Regions from separate parts of the Devosia sp. Z11_6 genome, predicted to be linked through region 2. Evidence: predicted binding sites of a transcription regulator. Region 2 holds the regulator's gene; each other region holds the start of a gene.

Region 1 (6,100 bases), 380 kb from region 2:
CCTTGCGTGGCTGGGCTTTGGCGCCGTGCTTGGCTTTGGCGTTGTCGCGGGCGGCTGGTCGCCACCATTTGCGGTCACCCAGGGCGGCGACGCGTAATTGATGGCAGTGGGATTGTCCCCCGCTCCATTTCGCGCGACATGATGGCAAACAACGGGCCGCGTTGGCTCAAGGATTTGCCATGTCACCTATCCTCAAAATTGATGTGTTCACCGATGTCGTGTGCCCCTGGTGCCTTGTCGGCTCCGCTCGGCTCGATCAGGCCGTGGCGGCGCTGCCTGACGACATCGACGTCATCATTGAAAATCATCCCTTTTACCTCGATGCCAATACGCCCGCCGAGGGCGTGGATGTTGGCGAAATGCTGCGCCAGCGTTATGGCCGTGATCCTGCCGAGATGTGGGAGCGAGTGGAAAGCGAAGCGCTCAAGGCAGGGATCGAGCTTGATCTCTCCCGCCAGCCGCGGATGTATCCGACGGCAAAGGCCCACACTATCACCCGGTTGAGCAAGCCGCTCGGCATTCAGCACGAATTGGCCAATGCCATAGCCGAGGCTTATTTTCTCGAGCACCGGCAGATCTTTGACGACAATGTGCTGGCCGACATTGCGGCCTCGTTCGGCTTTGACCGGGGCGATGCGCTTGATGCCATGAATGATGAGCATGAGCTGGCAATCACCCAGCAGTTGGCTGAGCAGGCGGCAGCCCAAGGCATTACCGGGGTGCCCTTCTTTGTGTTCGGCGAGAAATATGCCCTGTCCGGTGCGCAGCCCCCTGAGGTGTTCGCCCAGGCTTTGGACAAGACCATTTCGGAGTTCTAGATGCGGATTGTTGGGAGATTGGTTGCCGGGCTGGCGGTGCTGGTGGTGCTCGGCTATGCCGCGGTTGTTGGGTATATGTATTTCAACCAGCGCAGCCTGCAGTACTTCCTTGAGGGGGAGGTGACGCCACTCGAGGCGGCGGGGATCGCTGGGGCCGAAGTGGTGGCGATTCCCTCAGGCGATGGCGTGGTCAATGGCTGGTACAAGGCGCCTGAGCCGGGCAAGCCGCTGATCGTTTATTACAAGGGCAATAGCGGCAGCTTTTCGGCCGAGAATGAGCGCTTCGCACAATGGGCGTCGGAAGGCTTTGGGTTCCTAGCATTTGATTATCGCGGCTTCCCCGCTTCCCCTGGTTCGGTGAGCCAGGATGGCATTCTAACCGACGCCTTGGCCGCGTTCGATTGGGCGGCGGAGAAGGGCTATCCCATTGTTATCTGGGGGAGATCCCTGGGTTCGGGGCCGTCGACCTATGTCGCGAGTGAGCGGGATGCGGCGGCGTTGCTGCTGGAAACGCCGTTCCTGTCGGCGGTGACGGTGGCCGGGGAGCGCTATCCGATGCTGCCGGTGTACTGGGTGATGCAGGACCAGTTCCCCGTCAATGAGTGGATCGTGGATGTGGCCGAGCCGGTGCTGGTGGCGCATGGGACTGCGGACACGACGATCGATGTTAGCAATGGCGAGAGGTTATACGAGCTTGTTCCCAACAAGGATGAGCTATGGATCGAGCCGGGCGGGACCCATGTGGACCTGTGGGAGCGGGGTATCTGGCCCGAGCATGCGCGGCCGTTCTTTGAGCGGGTGGTCCCTGCAGCCGGAGGCTGAAGGGCCAAAAGCATAACGCCGCCCCGAAAGGAGCGGCGTTATGAACGCATTATGAATGAATTCTGAACGACTTAGGTGCGGGGCAGCGTGCTTGCGCTTGGGCGAGCGGGCTGACCGGGACGTGCCGTTGGAGTTGGAGCGGGCAGACCGCCTTCACGCTGGGCGCGCTTACGAGCCAGCTTGCGAGCGCGGCGCACGGCCTCGGCCTTCTGACGCGCCTTCTTCTCGGAGGGCTTCTCGTAGTAGTTGCGCAGCTTCATCTCGCGGAAGACGCCTTCGCGCTGCAGCTTCTTCTTGAGCGCGCGCAGCGCCTGATCAACGTTGTTATCGCGAACGACTACTTGCAAAGGTCAACCGCCCCTTAAAGCCTGGTGAAATATGATTGGATGGAAGCGCCGCGACCAAATAAAGCCACGTCGCCGACCAGCAGGGCCGGTCACCGTGGGGGCTCTATAGCCCAACCCCGCGGACTTGTCCACCTTTGCAAGCGAAAAAGCCCAAGTTTAGGGCCGGTCCGGCTGCAACAGGCGATTGATATGGCCCATCTTGCGACCGGGCCGCGTTTCCAGTTTGCCATAAAGGTGAGGCTGGGTGAAGCCTTGCAGCGAAGTGGGCACCCGGCCGACCTCGTCACCCACCAGATTCTCCATGACAACATCGGCGAGTCGGGCGGGATCGCCGAGCGGCCAGCCGAGAATCGCCCGGATGTGCTGCTCGAACTGATCGGTGAGGCAGACCGCCTCGGTCCAGTGACCGGAATTATGTACGCGCGGCGCGATTTCGTTCACCAGCAGGGTAGGGCGCGACTCGCCTGGGACAACAAAGAACTCGACGCCCAGCACGCCGACATAATCGAGGGCGACGACAATCGCTTTGGCGATCATGCCGGCATGCTTGGCGAGCGCGGGGGGAATCGCCGCCGGTACGGTGCTGGTCGCGAGGATGTGGTTGCGGTGCACATTCTCGGCCGGCTCGTAGCTGCGCACCTCGCCGGAAAGGCTGCGGGCAACAACGACAGAGATCTCCTGGCTGAAGGGGATGAAGGCTTCGAGCACGAGCGGCTTGGGGGCGAGCGCAGCAAAAGCCTCGGCAGCTTCGGCGCGATCACGCAGCACCCGCTGTCCCTTGCCGTCATAGCCGAGGCGGGTGGTCTTGAGCACGGCGGGCAAACCGAGCTCGGCCATGGCGGTTTGCAGTTGATCGAGTGATTCCACTGCCCGATAAGGGGCTACCGGTATGTTCTTGGAGGCAAGGAAGGCTTTTTCGGCCAGGCGGTCCTGCGACACGGCCAGTGCCTGAGCGCCCGGGCGCAGGGGCCTCCGCTCAGCGAGAAAGGCTGCAGTCGCGGCGGGGACGTTCTCGAACTCGTAGGTGATCACATCGACGGCATCGGCGAAGGCCGCGAGCGCCACTTCATCGTCATAGGCGGCGACGGTCTTGTGGGGGGTTACCTCGAAGGCGGGACTATCGGGGTCGGGGCAGTAGATGTGGGTGCGCATGCCCAGGCGACTGGCGGCAAGCGACAGCATCCGGCCGAGCTGACCACCGCCAAGGATGCCAATGGTGGTCCCGGGCGGCAGGGGCGTGGTGTCGGGCATGATCTACTCGGTGTCGGTGGGGAAAAGCGGAACGGAAGCGGTCTGGTTGGCGCGATAGGCATCGAGCCGTTCAGCAAGCTCGTCGTCATGCAACGCCAATACGGCAGCGGCGAGGAGGGCGGCGTTGATGGCGCCGGGCTCACCGATGGCGAGGGTGCCGACCGGGATGCCGCCGGGCATCTGCACAATGGACAGGAGGCTATCCTGGCCCGAAAGTGCCCTGGAGCGCACCGGCACGCCAAACACGGGCAGCGGGGTCATGGCGGCGATCATGCCGGGCAGGTGGGCGGCGCCGCCAGCGCCGGCAATGATGATCTGGAAGCCATCCGCGCGGGCTGTGGTCGCGAACTCGACCAGGCGTTCGGGCGTGCGGTGCGCGGAAACGATGCGCGCCTCATATTCCACATCGAGCGCTTCGAGCGTTTCGGCGGCAAGGCGCATGGTGGGCCAATCGGACTGGCTGCCCATGACAATCGCAACGGCTGGTTTGGTGAGCATGGCCTCGGTCCCCCCGCGGGCTGCACAAAGGCCGCTCCTAGCCCAATTGTTGCCACAACTCAAGCGGGGGAGGGGTCAGGCGATGATGTCGGGCAGGAGAATATTTTCGAGTTGGACGATGCGATCCTTGAGCGCGAGCTTGCGCTTCTTGAGCCGCTGAATCAGCATTCGGTCGGCAAAAGCCGAGCCGGTCAGGGTGTGGATGGCAGCGTCAAGATCGGCGTGTTCCTGGCGTTTCGTGGCCAGTTCAAGCCCGAGGCCGGCTTCCTGTTCCTTGGTCAGCGGCAGCATCGAACGGCGGTTCCCCCAGGGCACGCAACATTGTTCCCCATTACCCGATCCGGCGGCGTTTTGCACACGGATTTGATCGGCGGATCTATTGTCATCGACAAGTCACATTTTATCTGGAACCTTAGCGTCGTCCAGTCAGGCGTAAGGAGTTGTCATGACGACTGAAGGCCACATCGCGGCGTTGGAGCGCCGTCATCAGGAGTTGGATCGTCAGATCCAGGCGGAGCTGCAGAACAAGCCGCTCGATGATCTCACGGTGAGCGCGTTGAAGCGAAAGAAGCTCGAAATCAAGGACGAACTCTACAAATTCAATAGCGGCATGCAGTAAGCACTGCGCTCCAACACAGTTGGACCGGGAAGGCCATGGCGGGAGCTGTGGCCTTTTTTGTTGCGCTCAGAGACCGAGGAACACCGCCCGCACGCCATCCCAGATCAGCTTGAGCGCCAGGAAGAACACGAGCCCATAGGCGATCTGGTAGAAGAGGGTGACGGAGATGCGCCGCACCAGCCAGATGCCGATCAGCACGCCGGCAACGCCCACCGGGATCAGCGCGGCGGACAGGGTGAGATTCTGGACGGAGAGCTGGCCCAGGAAGAAATAGGGGATCAGCTTGGCCGAGTTCACGGCGCCAAAGAAGATGGCATTGGTGCCCGAATAAATTGGCGGCGGCAGGCGCCGGGGCAGAACATAGATCTGGAAGGGTGGGCCGCCAGTGTGGGACACAAAGCTGGTGAAGCCGGCAAAGCCGCCCCAGAACCCGCCCCATGGCGTGGAGGGTGGTAGCCCCTCGAGCTTTTTGCGCAGTGGCAAAACAGCGTCGAGCACAAAAAGCAGGGTGATGATGCCGACAAAGAGCAGCACCATGGCGTCGGAAACCACCGACCAAAGCGCCCAGCCGATCAGCGTGCCGACCGCGGCGCCGGGCAGCATGATCTTGAGAATGTGCCAGCTGAACTGCTGGCGATAGGCGTAGATGGCGATGGCGTCCATGGCCAGCAGCACTGGCAGCATCATGCCGGCGGCATCGCGGGCCGGCATGATGAGGGTGAGGAGGGGGACGCCGACAACGCCCAGGCCGCCCAGCAGGCCGGCCTTGGACAGGCCAACGATCAGAACCGCAAGGCCGGCCACTGAAACAAAGTAGAGGTCGACCATGGAGCGGAGCTGTTCGGGGCTAGAGGATTAGTTGTCGCTGTTGCTCTTGAGGGACTTGAGCTTGGAGAACACCGAGTCGGCATCGAACTCGTTGTGCTGGTCAGAAGAGCGACGCGTGCTTTCCTCGTCATTGTAGCCTTCGGCATCGGAATGACCGCGCGCACCGGAACGCGCGAGCGCTTCCTCGGCCGTCATCAGCATGGTGCCTTCCTCGGCAACTTCGGAGCCCACAACGCCCTTGGACGCGCGGCCAACTTCGAGATCGAGATCGATCTGGCTGCACAGGCCCAGCGTCACCGGATCCATAGGGGTCAGGTTGGCCGAGTTCCAGTGGGTGGATTCACGCACCGAATCGATCGTGGACTTGGTGGTGCCGACCAGACGCATGATCTGCGCGTCCTTGAGTTCGGGGTGGTTGCGCACCAGCCACTTGATGGCATTGGGGCGCTCATTGCGACGCGAAATGGGGGTATAGCGCGGGCCCTTGCGCTTGGCAGCGGCAACGCGGACCTTGGGATCGGACAGCTTGAGACGATAATTGGGATCAGCCTCGGCCTTTTCGATCTCCTCGCGGGTCAACTGGCCATTCTGAATGGGGTTCACGCCCATGATGCCGCCGGCAACGTCGCCATCGGCGATGCCTTGCACTTCGAGCGGGTGAAGCGTGCAGAAAGCTGCGATCTGCTCGAAGGACAACGCCGTGTTGTCGACGAGCCAGACAGCTGTTGCCTTGGGCATCAACAAGGGTTGGGTCATCGTCAAATCACTCCTGGTGGCGCGGCCGGTATTCCTCCGGGCCGCTCCGCCTCTTTGCTTCATGCTGAGGGGGAATGACCACAATATATGGCGTCAGGGCCTGATCCGCAATGGCTATAACGGCGGTTCCCCAGCCCCAAAGGCCGTGAGAAGCACGATCT
Region 2 (6,100 bases):
GCTACGGGCTGCTCCCGCTCCTCGCCGGCACGCTGATGATCACCGCCATCGCGATGCTGGTGGCCGTACCGTTAGGCCTGATGGCCGCCATCTATCTCAGCCAATATGCGCCGCGCCGGCTGCGGGCCGTCGCCAAGCCCTTGATCGAGGTGCTGGCCGGCATTCCGACCATCGTCTTCGGGTTTTTCGCACTCGTGACCGTCGGGCCATTCCTGCGCGATTTCGGCCGTCTAGTCGGGCTCAACATCAATGCCACCAGCGCCCTCACCGCCGGCATTGTCATGGGCATCATGATCATCCCCTTTGTCTCCTCGCTCAGCGACGACATTCTCAACCAGGTGCCACGCACTCTGCGCGATGGTTCATACGGGCTTGGGGCCACCCAGAGCGAAACCATCCGAAAAGTGCTGCTGCCCGCCGCGCTGCCGGGCATCGTTGGCGCCTTTTTGCTGGCCGTCAGCCGCGCGATTGGCGAAACCATGATCGTGGTGCTTGCCGCGGGCAATGCACCCGTGCTGCGCGGCAACCCCTTCGAGCCCGTTGCGACCATCACCGTGTCCATCGTCAACCAGCTCACCGGCGATACCGATTTCTCCGGCCCTCAGTCCCTCGTCGGCTTTGCCCTGGGGCTCACCCTCTTCGTGATTACCCTCTGCCTCAACATCTTCGCGCTTTATATCGTCCGCCGCTTCCGGGAGCAGTACGAGTAACATGGCCACCACCCTCACCACTGCCCCCCGCGAAATCTCCCAGCAGCGCACGCGCCTGGTCCGGTCGGGCTTGCGCCGCCGGCACCGGAACGAAGCGATCTTTCGAGGACTGGGCATCGGCGCCATTGTTCTCGCCCTGGGCTTTGTCGCCCTCCTGTTCGTGGATGTGACCCGCAAGGGGATCCCGGCTTTCGTACAGTCCAACCTGCATCTGGAGGTGTTCTTCGATCCCGCCATCATCGATGTCGGCCCTGCGCCCGTGGCCAGCGAATTCCCCTCGCCCGCGGAATATCAGGCTGCGGACCTTCGGTGGCGGCGTGAACTGGCTTTGTTGAACTGGAACCGCATCCTAGAGGCCGCGCTGCTCGCCAAGCTGCCGTCGGGCACCGAGATCACCTCGCGCGAACTCCTCTCGATTCCGGAAACCAATGCCCGCCATCAACTCCGGGAGATGTTCGTTGCCGATCCAGCGCTGCTTGGCCGCACTGTGCCGGTGGACGTTCTCGCCTCGGCCAACGCCGACAATTGGATCAAGGGCAACATCAACCGCTCGCTCGGCGATGCGCAGCAGCAGCTGTCACCGGCCGCCCGCAGCGTGATCGATGCGTTCGAGGCGAACGGCACCGTCACCAATGGCTTTGCCTGGTCACTGTTCACCAATGCCGATAGCCGCGCCGCGCCGGCCTCCGCGGGCCTGCTGGGCGCCTTTGTGGGCTCCCTTTACATGATGCTGATCGTGATCGTCCTGGCCGTTCCCGTCGGTGTTGCCGCGGCGATCTATCTCGAGGAATTTGCCCCCAAGTCGCGCTTGACCGACTTCATTGAGGTCAACATCAACAACCTCGCCGCCGTGCCCTCCATCGTCTTCGGTCTGCTCGGCGCCGCGGTCTTCATCAACTACATGCACCTGCCCATCTCGGCTCCCTTGGTTGGTGGTCTGGTGCTGACGCTGATGACGCTTCCCACCATCATCATCGCGACCCGTGGCGCGCTGCTGGGCGTTTCCCCCGCCCTGCGCCAAGCCGCCTTGGGCATGGGGGCCAGCAAGACGCAGATGGTGTTCCATCATGTACTGCCGGTGACGCTTCCCTCCATCCTCACGGCCACCATTCTGGGCGTCGCCCACGCCCTTGGTGAAACAGCGCCGCTCCTGCTGATCGGCATGAAGGCCTTTGTGGCCCAGGTGCCCGCTACCCCGCTCGATCAGGCCACCGCCCTGCCCGTCCAGATCTATCTCTGGCAAGGCAACGAGAACCGCAATTTCTTTGAACCGCGCACGGCAGCGGCCATCATGGTGCTGCTTGGCGTCATGATCGTGCTGAACGGCACGGCCATCTATCTGCGCTCGCGCCTCGAAAAGCGCGTCTGATCGACCTCACGCAACAAGGACATCGAAAATGGACATGCTTGCCGGTAAGGTGAAGTTGACCCAACAATCAGTGACTAGCGCCATGAACCCGTCTGCCGCCTTGGATCGTCCTATCCGGATCGAAGCCCGGGACGTAACCGTCCACTACGGCGCCAAGCAGGCTTTGTTCGGCATCTCCATCGACATCCCCGATCGCGCGGTGACCTCGTTTATCGGCCCCTCGGGATGCGGCAAGTCGACCTTCCTGCGCTGCATCAATCGCATGAACGACACCATCGAAGGCGCTCGAGTCGGCGGCACCATCAAGCTCGACGGCGAAGACATCTACGATCCCGCGCTCGACGTGGTGGAACTGCGCGCCCGGATCGGCATGGTGTTCCAAAAGCCCAACCCGTTCCCCAAATCCATCTACGAGAACGTCGCCTACGGACCGCGCATTCACGGCCTGGCGCGCAACAAGTCCGATCTCGACGAGATCGTTGTCTCCTCGCTCCGCAAGGCCGGTCTGTTCGAGGAGGTCAAGGATCGCCTCAACGAGCCCGGCACCGGCCTGTCGGGCGGTCAGCAGCAGCGTTTGTGCATTGCCCGCGCCATCGCCGTCGGCCCCGAAGTCATCCTCATGGACGAGCCCTGCTCAGCCCTTGATCCGATCGCCACCGCCATCATCGAAGAACTGATCGATGAGTTGCGCGAGAACTACACCATCGTGATCGTCACCCACTCCATGCAACAGGCAGCGCGTGTGTCCCAGAAAACCGCGTTCTTCCACCTGGGCAAGCTGATCGAGGAAGGGGTGACCGAAGACATCTTCACCAACCCGGTCCACAAGCAGACGCAAGACTATATCATGGGCCGCATCGGCTGATTTGCCCGGCACCAACGGAGGAAACGCCATGCCCGCCACTAAAGACCACATTGTAACGTCCTACAGCGACGAACTGGTCGCGCTTGCCCAGGCCATCGCGGAAATGGGCGGCATGGTGGAACTCGCCATCGAGAACGGCACCAAGTCGCTGCTCAAGCTTGACCGCGAACTGGCCGACCTCACCATCATCGCCGACCAGCGCATCGACGACATGCAGCGCCGCATCGACGACATGGCGGTGTCAATGATCGCCCGGCGCCAGCCCATGGCTTCGGACCTGCGTGCCATCATCACCGCGATCCACGTCGCCCAGGACCTGGAGCGCGTCGGCGACATGGCCAAGCAACTGGCCCGCCGCTCGCTCAAACTCGAAGGCATGAACCTACAGCCCACCTTCTATAACGGCGTCAAGAACATGACGGCGCTGGTGCTGGGCCAGATCAAGAACGCACTCGATGCCTATTCGAACCGCGACGCTGCCGCTGCCATCGAGGTTTGCAATCGCGACGACGAGGTCGATGCCATGCACACATCGCTCTTCCGCGAACTCCTGACCTATATGATGGAAGACCCGCGCAACATTACCACCTGCACCCATCTCCTGTTCTGCGCCAAAAGCCTGGAGCGGATCGGCGATCACGCCACCAACATTGCCGAACGGGCCTACTACCTGCAAACCGGCCGGCAGCTTACGGGCGACGTTCAGGAACTGCACCGCACGCAAATCAAAGCATAGCACGCACCAAGGTTTATTTTGGCGCCACCCTGCCCTGTGGGAGGGAGTGCGCAGTTGAACAATCGGGTCGCTGAGCCCGACTGGAGGGTAACCCATGCCAGCCACAATTCTTGTTGTCGAAGACGAAGAAGACCTCTCGATCCTCCTGCGCTACAATCTCGAAGCCGAAGGCTTTGCGGTGCTCACGGCCGAAACCGGCAATGATGCGCTCGAGCATATCAAGGACAAGGTTCCCGATCTGATCCTGCTCGATTGGATGCTGCCTGAAATTTCCGGCATCGAGTTGTGCCGGCGCCTCCGTGCCCGCCAGGAAACCGCATTGATCCCCATCATCATGCTGACCGCCCGTGGCGAGGAAGAAGAGCGCATCCGGGGTTTGGCGACCGGTGCCGATGACTACATGGTCAAGCCCTTCTCGGTGCCTGAACTGGTTGCCCGGGTGCGGGCGCTGCTGCGCCGCGCCAGCCCAAATCTCGTCACCGCCTCGCTCAAGCTGGGTGATCTGGAACTCGATCGCACCACGCACCGGGTGCGGCGCGGCAGCCGCGACGTCCATCTTGGCCCTACTGAATACCGCCTGCTGGAATATTTGATGCGCCATCCCGGCCGGGTTTATTCGCGCGAGCAGTTGCTCGACGGCGTTTGGGGCAACGAGGTTTATGTCGATGAACGCACCGTTGATGTGCACATCGGCCGCCTGCGCCGCGCGATCAACCGGGGCCGCGATGCCGATCCGATCCGCACCGTGCGGGGCGCTGGTTATGCCTTTGACGAGCGTTTCGCCCAGCCCGCCTGAGCGATCCTGCTCTCGCCTGTTGATGATTTTGTAACGATCTGCTCAAGCGGTTTGTTAAAAGCCGGCTGCTAACGCTGTTTTCTTGAGGGAACGGCGGGGCAGTGCATGACCACCACGGATCAACGCCTGATCGACGAGCTTGCCAACCAGCCGGCTCCGGGGTCCACGACCTCCGGCGGCCGAATCACCCTGCAGCGCGGCCTCGCCGCTGCCGAGCCGGCGTGGCGCGCTCTTGAGCGCGAGGCGATCTTCACGCCCTACCAGCGCTTCGACTGGATTGCCGAGATTGCCCGCTCCCAGCAGCTCGAAGATGCGGACTTCGTCACCCTACAGATCGAATTCGATGGCAGCCCCGCCGCCCTGCTTCCCTTGCATCTTCACCGCAAGGCCGGCTGCACCTTTGCGGCCATTCCCGGCTCCTCCTTTGGCAACAGCGACTGGATGCCTGTTCGGCGCGATGCTGCGGCGCTTCTTACCCGACTCCTGCTGAACCGGGCCTTTGCCCAGTTGCGAGACGAGGCCGGCGTCGATGTGCTGAGCTTCGAGCACCTGCCTCCCCAATGGCGAGGCATCGACAATCCCCTGCTGAGCTTTCCCCATCAGCCTTCGCCGGACCATTTCTATTATGCGGACATTGCGCCCACCATGCTCGAAACGCTCCCCAAAAAGCGGCGGGTCGATATCCTGCGCGGGCGTCGCCGGCTCGAAGAAACGCTAGGTCCCGTCACCTTGCGCCGCGCCACAACGCTCGAGCACATCGACCAAGTCCATGCGGCCTTCCTTGAGCATCGCTCCGTGCGATTCCGGCAAATGGGCGTGCCAAATGTCTTTGCCGAGCCTCACTTCCGCGCCTTGTTCCGGGATGGGGCCATTGCCGGCGCCAGCGAGGACAAGCCGGCCGTAGCGCTCCATGCGCTTTATGTCGGCGAAGAAATCGTGGCGACGGCGGTAGGCACCTATTCCCCCTGCCATTATTCGCAATACATCAACTCCAACACGGACGGGCCGGCCTCCAAATACAGCCTTGTGGGCCTCCTGATGTTCCTGCTGGTGGAAGATCTTATCGCCGCGGGGATCAGCAGCATCGATATGGGCGTGGGCGATTTCGCCTACAAAACCTCCTGGACCCAGAAGACGCCGATCAACGACGCGGCGATTGCGCTAAGCGCTAAGGGCACTGCCGCCGCCGCCCTCCTTAATGGCAAGCGCGCGCTTAAGCGGCACATCAAGCAGAACGACAAGCTTTGGAGCTTTGCCAAGCAGCTGCGCCAGTGGCGCCAGTCAAAACCCGACTGATCGATCCTATCCTGCAGCCGGACGACGGGCCACAAGGCTCGTGACGATCAGATAGGTCAACACCAGCGCTCCCGCCGTGATCATCACCGCCAGCAGCACCAGCCCGGTCTTGGGCGAAACCGGTGCACTCAACACCACCGGATGCGACACCAGGCGCATATCAGGGAATGCAGCGCCCCCGTCTACCTGGGCCCGCGCCGCTTCCGCCTGCTGCAGGTAACGCTCGAGGACGCTACGTTGCGCCGCCGCATCGCGCTGCAGCGCCGCGAGGGCCACGCTGTCGCGCTCTTCCCCGCCGACGGATTGTTGCAAGATCTGCTGGTCGGCC
Region 3 (6,100 bases), on a different contig from region 2:
GGCTTCTCCTGCCATTCGCATTGTATCGCTGACGGTGACCGAAAAGGGCTATTGCCACGATCCCGCTACCGGCGAGCTCGACGAAAACCATCCCGATATCACCTCCGATCTGGCCCATCCCACCGAACCCCGGTCGGCGCCGGGCATGCTGGTGGAGGCACTGGCGCGCCGTCGGGCGGCGGAACTTGGCGCATTCACCGTGATGAGCTGCGACAACCTTCCGTCCAACGGCCATACTACGGCGCGCATCGTGACCCGCTTCGCTGCCCTGCGTGACCCCGAACTGGCCCGCTGGATAGAGGACAATGTTCGCTTCCCCAGCACCATGGTCGACCGCATCGTGCCCGCAACGACTGACGCCGATCGCGCCATGATCGAGGCCGCGACCGGCGTTGCCGATGCCTGGCCGATCATGACCGAACCCTTCACTCAGTGGGTGATCGAGGACAGCTTCTCGGCTGGCCGTCCGCAATTCGAGCAGGCGGGCGCCACCATTGCGGCCGATGTCGAGCCCTTCGAGCGCATGAAGCTGCGCATGCTCAACGGCTCCCACTCTACCCTGGCTTATCTGGGCTTTCTGGCGGGCCACCAATATGTCGCGGATGCCGTCGGTGACCCCGCTTTTGCCGCCCTGATCCGCGGTTTGATGACCGAGGAAGTCATGCCCACGCTCCACATGCCGGGCGTGGATCTGGGCGCCTATCGCGACCAGTTGCTCGAGCGGTTCAGCAATCCGGCCCTGCAGCACCGGACCTGGCAGATTGCCATGGATGGCAGCCAGAAACTGCCCCAGCGCCTGCTTGGCACTATCCGCGACCGCTTGGCGGCCGACCAGCCATTCACCCGGCTCGCGCTCGGGGTTGCGGCTTGGATGCGCTATGTCACAGGTGTGGATGAAAGCGGCGAAAGCATCGATGTGCGCGATCCGCTCGCCATGCGAATGATGGCGATCGCGGCTGATGCCGGTGATGATCCCGAAGCGCTGTTCGATGGTCTGGTCGCTGTCAGCGAGGTGTTCGGCACCGACCTGCCGGACAATGCCGCGTTCCGTGCGGCAGTGCTCGCTCATCTCGATAGCCTCTACGAAATCGGCGCTGCCCAGACAGTCGCCGAGGTGGTACGAGGCTGAGCCGCTAGCCTAGCCGCGCACCGCACCTTTGCGCCGCTGGCGCGCTGCCACCAAGCAGCGGGCCAGCCGCTCTGACCAGAACTGCACGCCATCTACTTCGAGGATCTCGTCGTGGCGGATTTCGATCATCGTGGCCTCAAGCCCCCGGCCGTCGCCATGCTGTTCCAGCGTCAGGGTCACACCGCTCAGGGCGGCATAAGGCAGGTTCCAGCCGACATTGAGTTCGGGATCCTCGGCCTTGAGCGCGTCATAAAGCGCCCGGGTGAAGCGCTGGTCACTGCCATGGATCAACCCGATGGGCCAAGGTCGCGCCACCCCGTGGTAAACGGGGGTAAAGGAATGCACGCAAACCAGAACCGCTTCCCGTCCGGCATGGCGTCGCGCTTCCAGCAAGGTGTGGATGGAGGCGTGATAGGGCTGGTGGAAGTGGCTGATCCGGAATTGCCGCTCGGCTTCATCCAAATTCTCATTGGCCAGGATCGGCGTTGCTTCCGACAAGGTCCAGATCAAATCGGGTGCATCGAGCGCGCGATTGCAGTCGATCACCAGCCGCGACACCGTTGATTGCACGAGGGGCGCGTCGAGCGCGTCGGACAAGGCCCGGCTGACGGCAAGTGCCCCCGGATCCCAGGCGATATGGCTCAGCCGTTGGACCTGCGACAAACCAAGATCGCCATAGCGTTCGGGAATGCGGTTGGAAGCGTGGTCGCACACGATCACGAAGGGCGATGTGCCCCGCGCGTTGGTGACCACCACGGCCTTATCGGACGATACCACTACTTTGCCCCCGAACAGGTCCGCTCGCGAGCCGCACTAACCCCAGCCTCGGGCAAGCTGTCAACGCAGCGACCGCCGAATTCCTCTGAACCATCAGTGCTGGTCCACCAGGGCCATGAAGGACTTGGTGTCCATCACGAGCAGGGGATCGATCGGCCCGATCGCATCGACATCCTTGCCGGCGTAGTCAAGCCGATGCAGCACCGTGCGGATGAGGTTGAGCCGTCCCCGGCGCTTGTCATTGGAGCGCACCACCATCCAGGGGGCGTGAGGCACATCGGTATGCTCGAACATGGCGTCTCGCGCCCCGCTATAGGCTTCCCAGCGTCCCAAAGCTTCTATGTCGATCGGCGAAAGCTTCCAGACCTTGAGCGGGTCGTGACGGCGGTCGTGAAAGCGCTTGAGCTGCATTTCCCGGCCGATCGAGAGCCAGAACTTGAACAGATGGATGCCGTCATCGGTGATGCGGCGCTCAAATTCGGGGGCTTCCTGGAGGAAGTGCTCCACTTGCTTGGGCGTGGCATAGCCCATTACCCGTTCGACCCCCGCCCGGTTGTACCAGGAGCGGTCGAACAGCACGGTTTCGCCACCCGCAGGCATCCATTCCACATAACGCTGGAAGTACCACTGCGTCCTTTCCCGATCATTGGGCTTGGGCAGTGCCGCAATCAGATTGTGTCGGGGGTTGAGATTGGAAAGATAAGTCTTGATCGTGCCGCCTTTGCCCGCCGCGTCGCGTCCCTCGAACACCAGCATGACGCGCTCGGCCGTGGTCAGCAGATGAGCCTGCAGCAGCACCAATTGCTTTTGGAGTTCATACATCTCCGCCTCGTAGATCTCGAGGTCGAGCTTGTCGGCATAAGGGTAACCACCCGAGCGCATCGCGTTCTTCTTGATCGCTTCTGGCAGTTTGGGATTGTCGATATCGAAGTCGTCGAATGGATCGCTCAATCTTGTCGCTCCGCTGTCACGTGGACCGTGTTATAGAGATTATTTAGCACGCAAGAGCCGCCAAACTTGGGCGGTCGGTACTCCAAAGCCAATGGACGACGCCAACATTCCTCAAACTGTTCTTTCAGCTGGCACAGTGGCCGCGCCGAAATTACCTGTGCCCGCTATTCTGCTGGTGGTTGTGGCGGGCGTGCTGCTGGCCCTGGTAACCTGGTGCGGGTTGACCTGGTGGGGCGCCTGTTTAGGTTTTGCCGTGCTGGCGGCAACCATTCTCTGTCTCCCCATCGTCGCGCGACCGACGGATGTGATCACGGCCCCAAGCGCCGCACTGGCTGGGCAAGCCGCGGAAGACGAGGCCGCTGTAGCCGCCTTTGCCGATGCGCTGGTTGACCCCTGCCTGGTTCTCGATGCACGCGCGACCTTGGTTCACGCCAATGGCGCTGCGCAGCGCCGCTTTCCAGCGATCTCCGTAGGCAAGCGGTTGACTTTGGCCCTGCGTAACCCCGAACTGGTGCAAGCGGTTGAAGCGGCGCAACGGACCGGCCGTGCTCAAACCATCGAGATTCACGAGACGTTGCCCTCCGAGACCTGGGACAAAGTGGTGATTGCGCCCCTGCTGCGCGCCGGCGAGCACTCCCAGCAACTGATCATGACGGTGCAGAGCCTGACTGAACTTAAGCGCGTCGATGCCATGCGCAGCGACTTCATCGCCAATGCCAGCCATGAATTGCGCACGCCCTTGGCATCGCTGCTGGGCTTCATCGACACCCTGCTTGGCCCGGCAGCCAATGATCCGGCTGCGCGCGAGCGGTTCCTTGGCATCATGCGCGGCCAGGCCGATCGCATGAGCAAGCTTGTCGATGACCTCCTTTCGCTTTCACGCATTGAGATGCACCAGCATGTCAGGCCAACAGGGACCATCGAACTCGCCGGCTTGTTGCGCGAGGTCCGCGACGGGCTGCAAACCCAGGCCGAAGCGGCCGGGCTCGACATCGTCCTCAGCCTGCCCGAAGGACCGGCCCGAACCATTGGCGATCGCGGTCAGCTCTACGAGGTGTTCGAGAACCTCATCGATAATGCGCTGAAATACGGCTCGGGCGGTAAAACGGTGGAGGTCGTCCTGCTGCCCGCCAACAAGCTTGGCTTTGCCCATATGGTCAGCGTTGTGGATCATGGGCCCGGCGTGCCGCCCGAGCATGTGCCGCGCCTGACCGAGCGCTTTTATCGCATCGATGCCGAAACCAGCCGCAAGCGGAAGGGCACCGGGCTTGGCCTAGCGATCGTCAAGCACATCGTCAGCCGCCATCGCGGACAACTCAGCATCCGCAGCGAATTGGGCCAAGGCATGCGGGTAGACGTGCTGCTGCCCTGACACCTGGCATGGTGTGAGGTCAATCCGCCTGAAATTGGGGGAGGGGCAGGTTCTGGCAAAGAGGGATTGAGGCTTTGGCCTCTGGGAGGCTGCGGTTACCAGGCAGCCTCCACCGCGCGCCCAGGCCTTATCACCGGGCGCGGGCGCCGTTGCGCCCGCCGTCGCGACGCTGTTCAGCGGCGCTTCTTGTCGATCTGGTGGTAGGCCCGGCGCGAATGGAACTCGCAATAGGGGCCGCTTTCCTGGGCGTGGCCGCCGCAGAAGTAGAAATCCTTGGCCAGTGGGTCGCCGATTGGCCACTTGCAGGTCTGCTCGCTCAACTGCAGCAGGCTGAGGCGCTTGTCTTCGGGGATGAAGATTTCAGCCGCCGCGGGCGCCACATAAAGCTGGCTTTCCATTTCCGGGCTCACCGCCAGTGCGGTAGCGCCGATGGACTGGGGCCGGCTCGCCATCTGGCGCGGCTTGGAGGAAGCTGCCGCGGCCGTCATCGGGCTCGACGATCCAGTGGAAGGGGAAGACATCCGGCGCGGTGCCGGGCGGGGGGCTGGCCGTGAGCGGGCCGCCGTGTTGGTGGGCTTGGCGCGGGCCGACAGCTTGAGCCGGTGCACCTTACCGATCACCGCATTGCGGGTGACCCCTTCACCCAGTTCGCCAGCGATCTGGCTGGCGCTCAAACCTTCCATCCAAAGCTTCTTCAAGAGCTCCACGCGGTCGTCTGTCCAGCCTTGTGGCTGTGTCTCCGAAACCATTGTCAAAGCAGAATCCTTCATTGTCCCGCCAGAAGCTCCGGCAGTCGTGGTCGTCTACACTTCGTATGTCTAGCGGGTCCGCCACACGAGATATCGTGCTCCCGATAGGTCAGAGAGTACGCTATCGGCGGAATCGGGATCAAGAGTCCCCAGCCACTTTCCCCGGAAAATGAATGGTTAAGAAGGGGTAAAGAAAGCTTGAGTCAAATCAGGCACTTGCCGGCGGCCACATTGACTTTGGCGCGCGAAACGGCTCAATTGCCCGCGCGACGCGCTGCAGATTATGGCGCGTTTTTGATTTTTTCGGGGACGTGGTTGCAGAATTGCTGCGCTCCCGCCAATTGCTCGCCGACCAAGAAGGATTCAAGCACCATGTCTGCGCTCTACGGCACCTATGCCCGCTCCGGTCTCGCCTTTGAGCGAGGCGAAGGCATGCGCCTGTATGACCAGAACGGCGTGGCCTATCTTGATTTCCATTCCGGCATCGCGGTCAATGCGCTGGGCTATGGCGATCCCCATCTGGTGGAAACGCTCAAGTCAGCGGCAGAGAAGGTGTGGCACACCTCCAACGTGTTCACCATTCCCGAGCAGGAGCGGCTGGGTCAACGGCTGGTTGAGGCCACATTCGCGGACTCTGTGTTCTTCACCAATTCGGGCGCCGAGGCCCTCGAATGCGCGATCAAGACCGCGCGGCATTTCTTCTGGGCCAAGGGCGAAACCGATCGCTATGAGATCATCGCCTTTACCGGCTCTTTCCACGGCCGGACCCTGGGCACCATCGCCGCTGGCGGCAATCCCAACTATCTCGAAGGCTTCGGCCCGCCGGTCCCTGGCTTCAAGCACACCGCTCCCGGTGATCTGGCTGCGGTGGAAGCGCTGATCACGCCGCAGACCTGCGCCATTCTCATCGAGACGGTCCAAGGCGAAGGCGGCGTTTCTGCCATGACCCCTGAATTCATGCAGGGCCTACGCCGGCTGTGCGATGAGCACGGCATGCTGCTGGTGCTCGATGAAGTGCAGTGCGGCTATGGCCGCACCGGCCGGTTCTTTGCCTTTGAGTGGAGCAACATTACGCCCGACATCGTGGCCGTAGCCAAGGCAATTGGCGGCGGCTTCCCGCTC

The links. Region 2 encodes PhoB, which activates phosphate uptake and scavenging genes when phosphate is short. Its sites were predicted from a motif close to TGTCATNNANCTGTCAT; they were not measured.
Region 1: the regulator PhoB is predicted to act here: its motif matches at 4,117-4,133, upstream of AC3YMN_RS01670 (YdcH family protein).
Region 3: the regulator PhoB is predicted to act here: its motif matches at 2,861-2,877, upstream of ppk2 (polyphosphate kinase 2).

Annotation. Positions count from the first base shown of each region.
Region 1 is NZ_JBYUNQ010000001.1:350,742-356,841, forward strand. Features, by position in the region: gene AC3YMN_RS01635 (tryptophan-rich sensory protein) at 1-97, shown strand, start outside; gene AC3YMN_RS01640 (DsbA family oxidoreductase) at 180-818, shown strand; gene AC3YMN_RS01645 (alpha/beta hydrolase) at 819-1,640, shown strand; gene rpsU (30S ribosomal protein S21) at 1,712-1,987, opposite strand; gene AC3YMN_RS01655 (5-(carboxyamino)imidazole ribonucleotide synthase) at 2,144-3,238, opposite strand; gene purE (5-(carboxyamino)imidazole ribonucleotide mutase) at 3,242-3,736, opposite strand; gene AC3YMN_RS01665 (YdcH family protein) at 3,812-4,027, opposite strand; gene AC3YMN_RS01670 (YdcH family protein) at 4,182-4,355, shown strand; gene AC3YMN_RS01675 (sulfite exporter TauE/SafE family protein) at 4,422-5,183, opposite strand; gene AC3YMN_RS01680 (DUF1013 domain-containing protein) at 5,211-5,939, opposite strand; gene AC3YMN_RS01685 (NAD(P)H-quinone oxidoreductase) at 6,054-6,100, opposite strand, start outside.
Region 2 is NZ_JBYUNQ010000001.1:726,303-732,402, reverse strand. Features, by position in the region: gene pstC (phosphate ABC transporter permease subunit PstC) at 1-710, shown strand, start outside; gene pstA (phosphate ABC transporter permease PstA) at 712-2,079, shown strand; gene pstB (phosphate ABC transporter ATP-binding protein PstB) at 2,162-2,944, shown strand; gene phoU (phosphate signaling complex protein PhoU) at 2,973-3,680, shown strand; gene phoB (phosphate regulon transcriptional regulator PhoB) at 3,775-4,476, shown strand; gene AC3YMN_RS03450 (GNAT family N-acetyltransferase) at 4,582-5,772, shown strand; gene AC3YMN_RS03445 (GumC family protein) at 5,779-6,100, opposite strand, start outside.
Region 3 is NZ_JBYUNQ010000008.1:101,389-107,488, forward strand. Features, by position in the region: gene AC3YMN_RS17935 (mannitol dehydrogenase family protein) at 1-1,129, shown strand, start outside; gene AC3YMN_RS17940 (N-formylglutamate amidohydrolase) at 1,139-1,906, opposite strand; gene ppk2 (polyphosphate kinase 2) at 2,000-2,857, opposite strand; gene AC3YMN_RS17950 (ATP-binding protein) at 3,015-4,229, shown strand; gene AC3YMN_RS17955 (GcrA family cell cycle regulator) at 4,403-4,978, opposite strand; gene AC3YMN_RS17960 (aspartate aminotransferase family protein) at 5,351-6,100, shown strand, end outside.